Regions from separate parts of the Bacillus sp. H1a genome, predicted to be linked through region 2. Evidence: predicted binding sites of a transcription regulator. Region 2 holds the regulator's gene; each other region holds the start of a gene.
The links. Region 2 encodes LexA, which represses DNA repair genes until DNA is damaged. Its sites were predicted from a motif close to CGAACATATGTTCG; they were not measured.
Positions count from the first base shown of each region.

Region 1: U860_RS0106260 (Y-family DNA polymerase) is a predicted target of LexA. The motif match lies at 3,875-3,888, and genes of this name have one in related genera.
Region 3: uvrB (excinuclease ABC subunit B) is a predicted target of LexA. The motif match lies at 2,773-2,786, and genes of this name have one in related genera.

Region 1 covers NZ_AYMH01000015.1:7,419-12,635, forward strand. The annotation lists gene U860_RS0106235 (hypothetical protein) at 1-319, opposite strand, end outside; gene U860_RS0106240 (class I SAM-dependent methyltransferase) at 852-1,490, shown strand; partial or broken gene U860_RS32855 (IS4 family transposase) at 1,620-1,793, shown strand; gene U860_RS0106245 (Cof-type HAD-IIB family hydrolase) at 1,890-2,696, shown strand; partial or broken gene U860_RS0106250 (polysaccharide deacetylase) at 2,907-3,188, shown strand; gene U860_RS0106255 (YxeA family protein) at 3,351-3,701, opposite strand; gene U860_RS0106260 (Y-family DNA polymerase) at 3,904-5,169, shown strand; gene U860_RS0106265 (YolD-like family protein) at 5,166-5,217, shown strand, end outside.
Region 2 covers NZ_AYMH01000018.1:8,503-13,719, reverse strand. The annotation lists gene U860_RS0107450 (bifunctional metallophosphatase/5'-nucleotidase) at 1-1,055, shown strand, start outside; gene U860_RS0107445 (DUF896 domain-containing protein) at 1,102-1,341, opposite strand; gene U860_RS0107440 (recombinase family protein) at 1,387-2,043, opposite strand; gene lexA (transcriptional repressor LexA) at 2,185-2,805, shown strand; gene U860_RS0107430 (DUF4097 family beta strand repeat-containing protein) at 2,892-3,698, opposite strand; gene U860_RS0107425 (DUF1700 domain-containing protein) at 3,699-4,241, opposite strand; gene U860_RS0107420 (PadR family transcriptional regulator) at 4,234-4,557, opposite strand; partial or broken gene U860_RS32950 (ATP-binding cassette domain-containing protein) at 4,786-5,154, opposite strand.
Region 3 covers NZ_AYMH01000019.1:84,171-89,387, reverse strand. The annotation lists gene uvrA (excinuclease ABC subunit UvrA) at 1-718, opposite strand, end outside; gene uvrB (excinuclease ABC subunit B) at 724-2,700, opposite strand; gene U860_RS0108640 (hypothetical protein) at 3,034-3,654, opposite strand; gene U860_RS0108635 (MerR family transcriptional regulator) at 3,651-4,412, opposite strand; gene U860_RS0108630 (hypothetical protein) at 4,513-4,740, opposite strand; gene U860_RS0108625 (hypothetical protein) at 4,765-5,022, opposite strand; gene U860_RS0108620 (helix-turn-helix transcriptional regulator) at 5,034-5,217, opposite strand, start outside.

The DNA.
Region 1 (5,217 bases), on a different contig from region 2:
CAACGAAATAAAAAAAATGTGGAAAAGTAAAAATAAAAAGAAATGGTGTAAGTGTATAGATAACTGCTAGTCCTATAAATACAGGAATTCCAAATTGAAACTCTCTACATCGTTTGATTTTCCTGTATAGGACTTCCCCAATTAGACAAGCTATAAGAGCTGGTATACTACCATAAATGACGATAGTTTTAATGAATCCAAATAAAACAGTCGGGTGAATAAAGCTAGGATTAAAAAGATATGCAATCAAGAACCATCCGAAAATAAAAGTAAACAGACTTGCAGCATAACTAATTACAAATTTTTTCAACGTAATCATCCTCACAATTTTCTAATATTATCTTCATTGTATGACAGTTATCATTATGTAAGATAGATAAAATGTGAAATAAATATCGTATACATGTGAGGTTGACATAACGTCCTATTATCAGTAGCAAGGAAAAGAGGGAACCCTACTCTCACAAGGGAACCTTCTTTTTTTGTTCTATGGATCTATGCATTTTTTTATACATTCCTATCCTGGCGCAGTTTTAGGGTTCTTGTTTGTTATTGGATTAGCCGAAAAACTGTATAAAATCTTGCATGTTCTTAGCGTGAGCTTTTTCCAAAATGCTGGCGGCACCCCATACCCATCAAGTTAAGAAAATAGATTACCCCAAAACGATAAAAATGAACTTCTTTGCTATAAAAAAAACGCTATTCTTTCTGTAAAATCATAGGAAAGGATAGTGTTTTTTTTATAGTTATTTCAGATTTGTATCAAATACACAAATGAATGTAAAGACTGTTTTTTTCTTTTTGTTAGGAATATAATCAAGGGAATTTATGGGAAAGGAACGTTGTCACATATGAATAAACAAAAAGAATATTGGAATGGAGTAGCAAATGAAAAAGAATTCACGACACCTTTTCAACTTGACTTATTCTCAAAGTATGTAAATAAGGATTCAATCTTATTGGACTATGGATGCGGGTACGGAAGAACATTACTTGAACTAAAAGAACAACAATTTACGAATTTATATGGTGTGGATTTTTCAGAAGAAATGATTAAACGGGCTAAATCAAATGATATAGCTATTGATTTTAATATTGTTAAAAGCGGGAAACTTCCCTTCCCGGATAATTTTTTTGATTCCGTTTTATTATTTGCAGTTCTAACCTGTGTATACCAAAATCAAGAACAGGATTCTATTTTAAATGAAATTAAACGGGTATTAAAACCAGAAGGTATTATTTATATTAATGATTTTTTACTAAATGAGGATGAAAGAAATAAAACACGCTATGAACAGTATGTTGATAAGTATGGCACTTATGGCGTGTTTGAATTATCTGACGGAGCTATTTTGCGCCATCATAGTGAAAAACGTGTAAAGGAATGGACAAATACTTTTGAGAAATTAGAGTATGAAAAAGTAGAGTACGTAACAATGAATGGTAACCGTTCTAATGGATTAGTATATATAGGTAGAGTGAAAAAGTAAAATAACTTGTAATACACTAATAGCGAAACAAAATTACAATAAAGTCTATTTACATGTAATCTAAAATGTCCAAAAAATATAAAATACGTTATTCTTTCTGTGGAATCATAGGAAAGTATGGTGTTTTTTATGTCTATTTCTGTATCTGATGAATTATAATTATTTGCTCGAAAATTTTAAAGATTCTTATCTCCAAATACCTTACGAGATATTGCTAGAGATGTTGGTTTTGTACAACGAACCAGTAGGTACCAACCAAAAGATTTAGTTGCTTTATGTGTTTGGATGAGTCAAAATGTCGCTAAAACCCCTTTCACATGTATGGAATATACAGGGATTTATAACTTGATATAGAACATAAAAAGGAGGAGTTTATACTGTAAATAAGGGGAAATACATATGGAATTAGAATCCGAGGTTAAAGCAATCGTTTTAGATTTAGATGGTACTTTATTAAATTCACAAAAGAAAGTGTCAGAAAGAAATAGAAAGGCTATATTGGAGTGTCTGAAGAAAGGAATAAAGGTTATTTTTGCTACAGCAAGGGCGCCACGATCAGTCAAAGTTTTTCTTCCTCACGAACTTCAAGACATTGCAACTATGATTTACTACAATGGAGCTTTGGTAGTAGATAAAGCATTAGGTTACAGACAACATTACCCGATTGAATTAGCTATCACAAATGAAATTATAGAATTTGTTATTACTCACCAGGTTGATGCATGCCTTTCAGTTGAATCGGAAGATACATGGTACAGTAATAAAACATTGGATTACAACAAAACCATGAATGCAGTTGTAAACCCAATTGTAGTTCCATTAAATGAATTAAAAAAAGTTAGTGCTTCGAAATTATTAATCTCACAATATCCTCACTATGAAAAACTACAAAAACAGTTTGCGCATAAAGTAAGTACGCTATGTACCGATGCAGGAACTTTAACTCAAATCATGGCAAAAGGTGTTTCTAAAGAACGAGCTGTAAGGGATATCTGTACTCAAAATAATATATCTATGGGTAGCATAATGGTCTTTGGAGACGATTGGAATGATTTAGAGCTATTCTATACGTGTGGTTTTCCAATTGCTATGGGAAATGCAATACCTAAATTGAAGGATGCTGCATATTTTATTACCGATACCAATGATAAAGATGGTGTAGCTCAAGTATTAGAAAAGTTAATTTGTACTGTTAACAACAGTTAAAAGGATAGAATGGTTACTTCCTATATCGAAAATCATGTAAATTTGTAATGTTATCAAACGACTGTATAATTGTACCGTTACATTGCCATAAAGCTAAGGTTTCACACTATTCATTAAGCAAAAAAGACGTTATTCTTTCTGTAGAATCATAGGAAAGGATGGCATTTTTGTATGTCTATTTCTGTATCTGATGAATTACAACTCTTCGCTCAGGAAATTCGTAATCAAATTGTAGAAGCAGGAATAAAAGTTTGGGATTGGACAATAGACTCAAATGATTGGAAATTAAAAGATAATCCACCTCAGATTATAGAAGATGTAAAAAAACAGATAACAGAAGATGTAGAAGTTGTTTTAATGCATGAAAAGGCGCAAACATTACAAGCTCTTCCTGAAATTATTAAATTTTATAAAGAAAAAGGATATGAATTTGGTGTTTACAATGATGCGGATCATTTCCGACTAAATTTCCAGAAAAATCAACGTCTATAGTATTTACATGGTTATCTTTAAAAAGTGGTTTTTATCAGTAAAAATGTTACCTAATTTTACTAATAAAAGCACTGGTGATTTTTTATTACTAAATCAATAACTAAGCCAAAAGTCGATTTCCTATACGATAAAGAAATCGGCTTTTTTTGTTTATATACTATATTACAATTGTCCCTTTATTTTCTCCGGAATATCCTTTTCAGAAATGACCTCATAAGAATAAACATACCTGCCTTTCACATGAATTTTTAAGTAGGTTTTTCTTATAAAGTCATTAGGAGTGTTAGTTCCTAGTGTATATTCTTTCTCATTCCTTGATTCATCAACACATTTTAATGAGTACATAGCTCTTCCGTTATGATTATAATCCGGAACGCCATATCCCTTCGCAATGGCGTATACATTTTTTTCTTCAGCAATCGGATTAAATCTGTCCAAATCCCCGCGTAACATGAAAGGTAGTAAGTATATAGGAAGGCTTATTCCTATTATGCAAAGTGCAAATTTCTTCATTATTGTTTCTCCTTTTGCGTATTTACATTTTTCAGTATAGAAAAAACTTCTTATGAATATAGAGGGAAATTCCTTAAGTTTTTCTTAAAACAGGTTTTTAAAGTACGGTTATTTTAACCAAAATTTTCATGGAAACACCTTTTAAAAGAACATAAGTTCGCATACAATAAGAACAAACGTTCTTTCGTTAGGAGTGATTCCCTTGTATGATTATTTTCTATTGCCAAATCGAATTATTCTTTGTGTAGATCTTCGTAGCTTTTATGCGAGCGTTTCATGTATTAAAAGAGGACTTGATCCACGTTATACAAAATTGGCTGTCGTAGGAGATGTAAATCGGAGTGGATCGATCGTATTAGCAGCAACACCACCATTAAAAGCATTAGGAGTAAAGAAGATGGCACGTTTGTACGAAATACCAAATCGGCCAGATATTATTATTGTGAACCCGATTATGCATACGTATATGAAGTGTTCAACTTACATAACAGGTTTAGCTTTGCAATATGTTGCACCGGAAGATTTTCATCAATATAGTATTGACGAGTTTTTCATGGATATGACTGCAAGTATTCATTTGTTTGCGAGTAACCCGTGCGAGTTCGCATTAAAGTTCAAGCGAGAAATATATGAACGTACAAGGATTGAAAGTACGATTGGTATCGGGCCGAATTTATTATTGAGTAAAGTAGCAATGGATATTGAAGCAAAAAAGAATAAAGATGGAATAGCGCATTGGACATATGACGATATACCCGAGAAGTTATGGAGTATTAGACCGCTCAGTAAATTTTGGGGTATATCGTATAAAACAGAAATGAAATTGAATCGAAAAGGTATACATACAATTGGAGAATTAGCGCAGTATCCTTTGAAATATTTAAAGCAATCTTTCGGTGTAATAGGAGAAGAATTACATCTACATAGTAACGGGATTGATTTTAGCAGAATCGCAGAGAAATATGTTCCAGCGACAACATCTATAGCGAAGAGCCAAATATTATTTCGTGATTACTCGATAGCAGAGTTCGTCGTTATTTTATTAGAGCATGTAGAAGAAGTTTGTTATAGGTTGAGAAGAGAAAAGAAATGCGCTCAAACAATCCATTTTTCAGTTGGATATAGCAAGGAATATGGCGGGGGAATAAGAAAGGCACATACGTTAAACCGGGCAACAAATTTAACGCTGGATATTTATAATGTTTGTACATATTTTTTATACGAGCGTCATACAGGGGAGCCGATTCGATCGATAAGTATTTCGTTAACAAATTTAATAAATGAAGGAGAAGAGCAAATTTCACTTTTCGATAACATTATACAAAGAGAAAAAGAAATGCGATTAACGAAAGTCATGGACGAGATTCGAACACGATTTGGTAAGAACAGTATTTTACGGGGGATTTCCTACACGAGCGTCGCAACAGCAAGATATAGAAACACATTATTAGGAGGTCATAAATCGTGAAGAATGCTAATATGCCAAAAGGAAGAGGTATGGTAAAGTGGCAACCGT
Region 2 (5,217 bases):
TGGAAACAACAAAAAAGTGGGTTTCTTACATCCGCGAAAACGATAAACCTGACTTACTCGTCGTCGCTTACCATGGAGGATTTGAACGTGATTTACAAACAGGAGAACCTACTGAAGCTTTAACAGGTGAAAATCAAGGTTATGCGATGTGTCATGAAATTGATGGCATAGATATTTTACTAACAGGTCATCAACATCGAACGATTGCAAATACAAAAGTGAATGGTGTTACAATTTTACAAGTTGGCTGTAATGGACAATCGTTAGGAAAAGTGGAAGTTACATTTGAAAGAAATAATAATGAGTGGGTTACGAAAGAATGTCATTCTGAAATACTATCTGTACAGGGGATTCAGGAAGATGAAGCTATCCTTTCACTTGTGTATGATTACGAGGATAAAACACAAAAGTGGCTTGATCAGCCTATTGGGTTTATTAATGGAGACATGCAAATTTCTGATGCTCTGCAAACACGTCTACAAGACCATCCCTTTATTGAATTTATTAATAAAATACAGATGGATGTAGCAGAAGTTTCTATTTCTTGTACAAGTTTATTTCACAATGAATCTCCTGGTTTTCCCGAACATGTCACAATGCGTAACATCGTTTCTAATTATATTTATCCAAATACATTAAAAGTTATTCGAGTGACTGGAGCAGATATAAAAGAAGCTCTTGAGCTCTCCGCCACTTATTTCGCACTAAATGTAGACGGAAATATCATTGTAAACCATGCATACTTAGAACCGAAACCGCAGCACTATAATTACGATATGTGGGAAGGAATTTCATACGTATTAAACATTTCAAAACCATTTGGCGAAAGAGTTACTTTTTTAGAATATGATGGACTTCCAATCAACATGAAGCAAGAATACGATGTCGTTATGAATAATTATCGTGCAGGTGGTGGCGGAAACTTCCTTATGTATCAAAATAAGCCCATTATAAAAGACATACCAATAGATATGTCTGAACTTATCGCTAACTATATATTGAAGCATAAAACGATAGAAGCAACAACAAATCATAACTGGAAAGTTATTAAATAGCGAATCTGTCTATTAATATCAAAAAAAGATGGGCTACGCCCATCTTTTAATTTAATTTTGCATTATCTTGCTTTTTTAAAGCTTTTAATTTCGCCGGTGTAACATCAGTGCCTTCTTCGTTAACGACTTTAATTCCTTTTAATTCGTTTAACATATTTTGACGAAATCCTTTTAAATATTGTTCACGTAGCGATTGGCGCTCACGTTGTTCTTCTTCAGTTAAGCCTTCAGCTTTTGCTTTTTTCGCTAAGAAGTTAATGCGTTCAATGAGTTCGTGACTTAGCATCTCGAATCCCCCTTCTACTCAAAACTGATTATTATCATACAATAGTTAGTCTTCTTTATCAAGCGATTGCTTTGTATATTCGACATATCTTCGATGCACAGTTGCTTTTGAAACATTATGACCGAAACCACGAAGTGTTGCTGCAATCTCTTCGAAAGTTAATTCATTCCTACGCAAACGTACAATTTCCTCAATAGGTACTTCTTTTTTCTCGCGTCCTACACTTAAATGACGATTTTTCAAATTATTCTCTGGACGAAATCCTTTCTCCACCGCTCTTTGCATGCCACGTTTAATTTTCAAATTGTGGATTTTTCTTTGATACTCCTCAACAATCCCAATTATATCTAACACCATAGAATCAGAATCCGAAAGCTGTAATTCACCATTATGCGTGTGCGTATAAACTTTTATTCCCTCTTTATGTAAACAATGCATTAATGCAATCTTCGCATTCCCTCTACCAAGGCGCGTTTCATCTTGTATAAGAAGCACATCAACTTGTTCATCTCGAATTGTATCTAGCACTTCTAATATGCCATCACGTTCAATTGTATAACCACTAGCCTGCTCTTCAATTACTTTTATAACATTCATTTGATAGCGCTCAGCTAAATGCAATAATTCATCTTTTTGACGCAATAATGATGTTTCCTGCGCTTCTTTTGTTGTGCTCACACGTGCATAAATAATTGCATTCATTTTGAACCCCTCTTTCTCACTATATTTTCCCTCTAGTGTATCATAAATTCGCCTTCCGTTCGAACTTATGTTTGTAGAATGTTTTTTCACATGTTATACTTATTAATAAGAAAAATGAAAGAAAACGAGGTGTTAGAAAACATGGAAAAGTTAACGAAACGCCAGCAAGACATTCTCGACTTTATTAAGCTAAAAGTACAAGAAAAAGGGTATCCACCTTCCGTACGTGAAATCGGTCAAGCAGTCGGCCTTGCTTCTAGTTCTACAGTGCACGGACATTTATCACGATTAGAAGAAAAGGGATATATTCGACGCGATCCAACAAAACCACGAGCAATTGAAATTTTAGGTGAAGACCGAACGGACACTGAAACACAATCTGTTATTCAAGTTCCAATCGTCGGAAAAGTTACTGCTGGTTTACCAATTACAGCAGTTGAAAGTGTAGAAGAACACTTCCCACTTCCAGCTAGCATTGTTGCTGGAGCAGACCAAGTGTTTATGTTACGTATTTCTGGGGACAGTATGATTGAAGCTGGTATTTTTGATGGTGATTTAGTCGTTGTTCGCCAACAACAGTCTGCATACAATGGTGAAATTGTAGTTGCCTTAACCGAAGACAATGAAGCAACTGTTAAACGTTTCTATAAAGAAAAAGACCATTTCCGTCTTCAACCGGAAAACTCTTCATTAGAACCTATCATTTTAAAACAAGTGTCAGTTATCGGAAAAGTAATTGGCGTATATCGCGATTTACATTAAAAATAATAAAAAGAAGATAATTACCTTATTTATATAAGTAATTATCTTCTTTTTGTATTTTGATAGATTTCCGTACATTCTATTCCTTATTTACGAGCTTCAATCGTAACATCTCCGGCAGAAGTTTTCCCACTAATCTTTGTACTTCCATTACCAATTGTTATATTTTTATTTTCCTCATTAAAAATTGTCACGTCTCCAGCAGTGCTTCGCCCGGTTATAACTGCGTCTTTCGGTTTTTCCAATAAAGTAATATCTACATCACCAGCAGTTGAGCTTGCCTCTAGATCATATTTAGAATCATGATCAATAACATCCACATCACCACTAGCTGTTTTTGCTGTTACTTTCCCAATCACTTTCTTTACATTCACGCTACCAGCTTTTGAAGATCCATCTACACTCTTAGCAGTTATATGTCCCAGATCCACATCTCCACCAAGTGTCCCAGCACTTACGTAGTCACTTTTCACATCACTTATTTCTATTTGCCCAGCGGATGAATTTACTTTTATCTCTTGATAAGAACGTTCAGGTATAAATATAGTCAATATAGGCGTTTGAAAATTGAAAGTAAAAAATGAGAAATCAAATGAAACACCTTTCTCTATTTCTCCTTGAATCTTTAATGTGTCACCATCCTCAGCTATACGAATCTTCTGTTTACGTAAATCTCCTGATTGCTTTACATAAAAAGAGGAATCAGGAGATTTTTGGACAACAATATCTCCTGCATCTAACTTAACTTCTACATTTTTTAGCGTTTCATTTTTAATTACGTCTTCTTTATTTCCTTTTTCTGCAGTTTGTACTGCTTTTTCATATGTTTGTGAAATCCCTATTACTCCAATAATGATACAAGCGATAGCTACTAATAATAGTTTTTTCATCATTTACTCCCCTTTTATCATTTTGAAGTTCCATATTACATATCGTACGCATAATCTTTTAAACCACTTCGTACTATAAAAAGCTACAATACATAACAACAAACCAACTCCAACAAACGTGATACTAACGAATAAATCAATCCATAAAAAAGTGCCCATAAACACTTTTAGAATAACAAAAAATGGTGTCACTACACTAGAAATCCCCGCAACCCAAAGAGAAAATATAGTAGCAATAATTGCAATTAATGGGCCTAACACAATAATAAAATTAAACAAACTAAGTCCAATCGCCGCCATGACAGCTCTTGTCACATTTGAAGTCGATGGATCTTTTTTCATTTCATCAAAGCGATACATCGCTAATAATTCTTTTGCAATCACTTTCGGAGAACCAAGTCCTTTTATTATTTCCGATTCAGTTTTCCCCTCTTCTACCCCAAACTGAAAGTGCTCTTCATAATCGAATAAAATGTCTTTCCTCTCTTCTTCCGGTAACTTTCTAAGCTGATTCGATAATTCCCGAAGGAACTGTTCTTTATTCATCCCAATTCACCCCTTCAATAATTTCTTGTACGCCTTTCGCAAAATCACGCCACTCTGTTACTAATAAATGAAGTTGCGTCTCACCTTGCTCAGTTAGTTCATAATATTTACGGGGCGGCCCTTCCGTAGATTCTTTTAAATATGTTTGAAAATATCCCTCTTTCGTTAAACGACGCAATAACGGATATACTGATCCTTCTGATATTAAAAACTTATTAGAGATTTGTTGAACTAGTTCATAGCCATAACAATCTTTACGTTTTACAAGAGCCAATACACACAGTTCTAACACACCTTTTTTAAACTGAACGTTCAAGGACAATCCTCCTTCCTTATTTTAGTACTGTTTAATACACGGTACTTGATTTATCCATAATATACCACTTAGTACTGTTCATTGCAAGGTACTGAACTATATTTATCCCCTAAATTTAGAAAATGCACAAATGAAAGCCCGAATAAGACCCTGTTGTAACAGGCCATTATTCGGGCTTTCATTCAATTTTAATTACATTAATACAAGACTTCATTCACTTTTTCTCCTCTAAGAACCAACTTCCATTTGTGAGCCCAATAAATTTCGAAACACACCTTTTCTCTCTTTAGCCAATTGATTAAATTCACCTTTTTGAACAATTTCACCTTTTCCTAAAACAATAACTTGATCTGCATTATGTATCGTACATAAACGATGCGCAATAACAATAATAGTCATCGTTCCTTTCAATCTTTCTTATGCTGATTGAATTTTCACTTCATTTTCAGTATCTAACGCACTAGTAGCTTCATCTAATATTAAAATGGACGGTTTCCTTAAAATTGCACGCGCTAGTACAAGTCGTTGGCGTTCACCACCTGAAAGCCTCACTCCACGATCTCCAATAAGAGTATCAAGCCCTTTTGGAAGCATTCGCTACAATTTACTGTAAATAAATGACGAAAAAGCCCTGATACCGTAGTATCAGGGCTTTTTTCT
Region 3 (5,217 bases), on a different contig from region 2:
CCATTACATCGATTAAAACTCGGCCTCCGCCAAGCTTTAAAGCACTTTCGAGTGAATCTGCAAGTCGGCTTGCAATTCCTTCTTTCACAACAATACGGTCAATAACAACTTCAATTGAATGCTTCTTATTTTTATCTAACGTAATCTCTTCAGATACATCCAGCATCTCTCCATCCACGCGCACACGAACATAACCTTGCTTCTTAATATCTTCTAGTACTTTCACGTGTGCACCTTTACGCCCTGACACGATAGGCGCTAGCACTTGCAACTTCGTACGTTCAGGATATTCAAGAACACGGTCTACCACCTGTTCCACTGTTTGTGATGTAATTTCAATTCCATGATTCGGACAAATCGGCGTACCAATTCGCGCGAATAATAAACGTAAATAATCATAAATCTCCGTTACCGTTCCAACCGTTGAACGAGGATTACGACTCGTCGTTTTTTGATCAATTGAAATCGCTGGAGATAAGCCTTCAATCATATCAACATCCGGCTTATCCATTTGTCCTAAAAACTGACGTGCGTACGCAGATAAAGATTCCACATATCTGCGCTGTCCTTCTGCATAAATCGTATCGAATGCTAACGATGATTTCCCCGAACCAGACAATCCCGTCACAACAACAAGCTGATTTCTCGGAATGGTTACGTCAATATTTTTTAAATTATGCGCTCTAGCACCTTTTACAACAATAAAATCTTTACTCACTCTTGTCACCCTTCCGCTTTTAATTCTAATAGTAAGTCTCTTAATTCAGCTGCACGCTCGAAGTCTAACGCTTTTGCTGCTTCTTTCATCTCTGCTTCCATCTTCGCAATTGTCTTTTCACGTTCTTTTTTCGTCATCTTCTTAGCTGGTGCTGCTTCATATGTTTCCGTATCCTCAGCTGCTGTTGTCGCACGAATAACGTCACGTACTCCTTTTTGAATCGTCTTCGGTGTAATACCATGCTCTTTATTGTAAGCTTCTTGCAACTGGCGCCGACGCTGCGTTTCTTCAATCGCAATTCCCATTGATCTTGTTATGCGATCTGCGTACATAATAACTTGACCGTTTTCATTACGTGCTGCACGACCAATCGTTTGAATTAACGAACGCTCTGAACGCAAGAATCCTTCCTTATCAGCATCTAAAATAGCTACAAGTGATACTTCTGGAATATCTAATCCTTCTCGTAATAAGTTAATACCGACAAGTACATCAAACTTACCAAGACGAAGGTCACGAATGATTTCAATACGTTCTAACGTTTTAACTTCAGAGTGAAGATAGTTCACTTTAATCCCTACATCTTTTAAGTAATCCGTTAAATCCTCTGACATTTTTTTCGTTAAAGTCGTAATTAATACACGTTCATTTTTTGCAATGCGATCTTGAATCTCTCCTAATAAATCATCAATTTGCCCTTCAATTGGTCGTATATCAATTGGTGGATCCAAAAGCCCTGTTGGACGAATAATTTGTTCTATTACCTCCGGTGACTGCTCTAACTCGTATGGTCCTGGCGTTGCCGAAACGTAAATAACTTGATTCGTTTTCTCTTCAAACTCATCAAACATGAGCGGTCTATTATCTAAAGCTGATGGCAGACGGAATCCATGATCCACAAGCACTTGCTTACGCGCTTGGTCCCCGTTATACATCGCTCTTACTTGCGGCACTGATACGTGCGACTCATCCATAACAATTAAGAAATCCTCTGGAAAATAGTCTAATAACGTATACGGTGTTGCACCCGCTGGACGAAGTGTTAAATGACGGGAATAATTTTCAATCCCTGAACAAAAGCCCATCTCGCGCATCATTTCTAAATCATAACGTGTACGTTGCTCTATACGCTGAGCTTCTAACAACTTACCGTTATCGTTTAATTCTTTTAAACGCTCTTCTAATTCTTTTTCAATATTTTCAATAGCGACCTTCATTTTTTCTTCACGTGTAACGAAGTGAGATGCTGGGAAGATTGCTACATGATCACGTTCTGCTAACACTTCACCTGTTAATGCATTTACTTCACGAATACGATCGATTTCATCACCGAAAAATTCAATTCGAATACAATGCTCATCAAGTGATGCCGGGAAGATTTCAACTACATCTCCGCGCACACGGAATGTACCACGCTTGAAATCAATATCATTACGTCCATACTGTACATCAACAAGTTCACGAAGCAATTGATTGCGGTCCTTTTCCATACCAACTCGAAGTGAAACAACTAACTCGCGGTATTCTTCCGGAGAACCTAAACCGTATATGCACGACACACTCGCAACGATAATAACATCATCTCGTTCAAATAAAGCAGACGTTGCCGAGTGGCGTAATTTATCGATTTCATCATTAATCTGTGCATCTTTTTCAATAAACGTATCTGTTTGCGGCACATACGCTTCTGGCTGATAATAATCGTAATAACTAACAAAATACTCAACAGAATTGTTAGGAAAAAAATCTTTCAACTCACTATATAACTGTCCAGCTAACGTTTTATTATGAGCCATTACAAGTGTTGGCTTCTGCACTTCTTTAATGACATTTGAAATCGTAAATGTCTTACCCGTTCCTGTCGCTCCAAGCAACACTTGCTTTTTCTTTCCACTATTAATTCCCTCTACAAGCTTCTCTATCGCTTCCGGCTGATCACCTTGTGGGGAATACTCTGAGATAATTTCAAATTGATATTCCAAGTAAAATCCGACCTCCTCATAAAAATCTGTATTATTATTTTAACACGAATACCCATAAAAAACCTAAAAAAACGAACAGATATTCGGTAAAATTTTCGACAAGTTATACATAGAAAAAGGAAGGAGTAAACACTACCTTCCTCTATCAATTTTATTTTATAGGTACATATAATAAGTCATATCCATTGCGTCCATTTTCACTCGTACAATCTATTAACCTATAAACACCCTCTACTTCACGCGACTCTTTTTCCTATTGTCATCCTCTCCTATACAAACTGTTTGTATACCCTAAAAAGAAACCTATACTAAATTTACAAAAGCTACTTTCCTCTATGAAAGTAGCTTCTCTTTTTCTTTCTCCTTTTTCGGAAAAATTACATATGAAAATGAAATTACTGTATCAACTAAAAATATAACCGCCCAAACTTGGCTCACACGACTTGCTGCTTTATTTAAAACGATTCCTGACTCTAACCAATTTCCCCACTGTTCAAATGGAATAAGCCCATACACAAAGAAAAAGAACATATGAACAGCAACGAATAAAATAAGATGCAAAGCCCAATTTTTTATTTCCTGCTTCGCATAAGCCATACCTTTCAATTCTATCTGTTCTTCAATAATAGGCATCGGTTCATTTCGCCATTTCGCAACTAGTTTTTGTACAAATATATCTAATTGCTTTAAATCTTTTTTTCCATAAAAAACTGCATATAATAAAATGACTACCGTAATGATCTGAAAATTAGAGAACTTCCCTGTTTGATAATAATCCACTACCCCTAAAGTTAAAATAAATACTTCATTGACTAGCAGCACAATCCCCATAATAAAGCTCGCCTTTTTCAAACGAAATCCATATCTCAGTAAAAAGAAGCCGATAGCTGCTAACCAAAATACAATCTCTGCACCAATTAAAAAATACCATCGATATTCTGCAAGTATACTCATTTACCCTTCTCCCTTTCGTCATATATACGAAAAGCCTCATCCATATATAATAGAAGCTCTTCTTCAATTGGATACATACTCATTTTCTGCGAATCTTCTTTTGACTTTCTTACTTCCCACAATTTATCTAAAAATGCTTCATCACCATTTGCCATCTCTAAACATTTTTGCATTAATTTCTTTGTTGCCCCTTGTACTTCATCACAAGATGCTTCCTTACCGTCTTTCATAAAGTTACGTAATTGCTTTAATAAATCGACCCATTCTAAAACATTTGGGTCTTCTTCACTCATGTTCGGTAAATTATGAAGCAACTTTTGTTCTTGCTTGGAAAAAACTTCATTTTGAAACATTTCACGTATACGAGGAGACTGTTTCGAAAGCTGAATGAGTTCAAACATAACTTTCCAATCCAGTTCCCCTTCCACATCCACTGAATAAACAACTGCCTGTAAAACATGTTCCATTCGATTGAACTTTTTCTGTTCTTCTTGCACAAACTTAAGTTGCTTTTCAAGCGATACTTTTAAATTGAGCTCACCTGTTATTAACATATTCGTAATCTCTTTTAATGAAAAACCCATTTCTTTTAAAAATAAAATTTGCTGCAAACGAATGACATCTCTCTCGCTATATAACCGGTGTCCTCCATCCGTTTTCCCACTCGGCTTTAATAAATCGATTTGATCATAATAGCGTAACGCTCTTACCGTAACCCCTGTTTCCTTCGTAAGTTCTTGAATCGAAATCACTGCCATCACCTCTTCTCTTTCATTATAAAAGATGACGTAACGTAACTTTCAAGTGATTTGTAAAAAAAATACAAAAAGCTGTTTATACTTTTTGTATAAACAGCTTTTATGGAAATAACACCTTTTGTATAGCGCACCCACACGATAATATAATCACTCCAATAACAACACTCGTTGCCGTTTTATGATAATGTACTGAATTTAATAAATAGTACGATAAGCCTACAGTACCAATCATAATACATACACTTGGCACTGGATTACGAGAGAAATTTTGTATTCCCCAAAACAAAGCAAATATAGCCGTAGCGACACATAATATCGGTAATCCCATTCCGCTTCCCCTTTATCTATCTATTTACTGGTCTTTGTTGCTAACACACTCGTTGATGCCATACTCATTATCAGCCTCTTGCTTATTTCTAAATTTCCACTTTGGCCAATAATTCACACCGTAATATACAAACTGTCCAACAACAAATAGAATGAACGGTGTTCCAGCGCTTCCGTAAACAATTAAATTATACAAACTCCATACAGCTAAACTAATTGCGAAAAATAACCCTACATATTTAAACGCTTTATCCGATTGAAATCTCTCAAACTCATCTTGCATTTTCTCTCTCCTTACTCCAGCGTAAATATTTCCTCCACCTTCATCTCAAAATATTTGGCGATTTTTAGGGATAACTCTAGGCTTGGGTTATAGTGATGGTTCTCAATCGCCACAATTGTCTGCCGTGTCACTTGCATCGCCTTCGCCATTTCAACTTGTGTTATATGATTTTGCTTTCTTAATTCCTTAATTTTA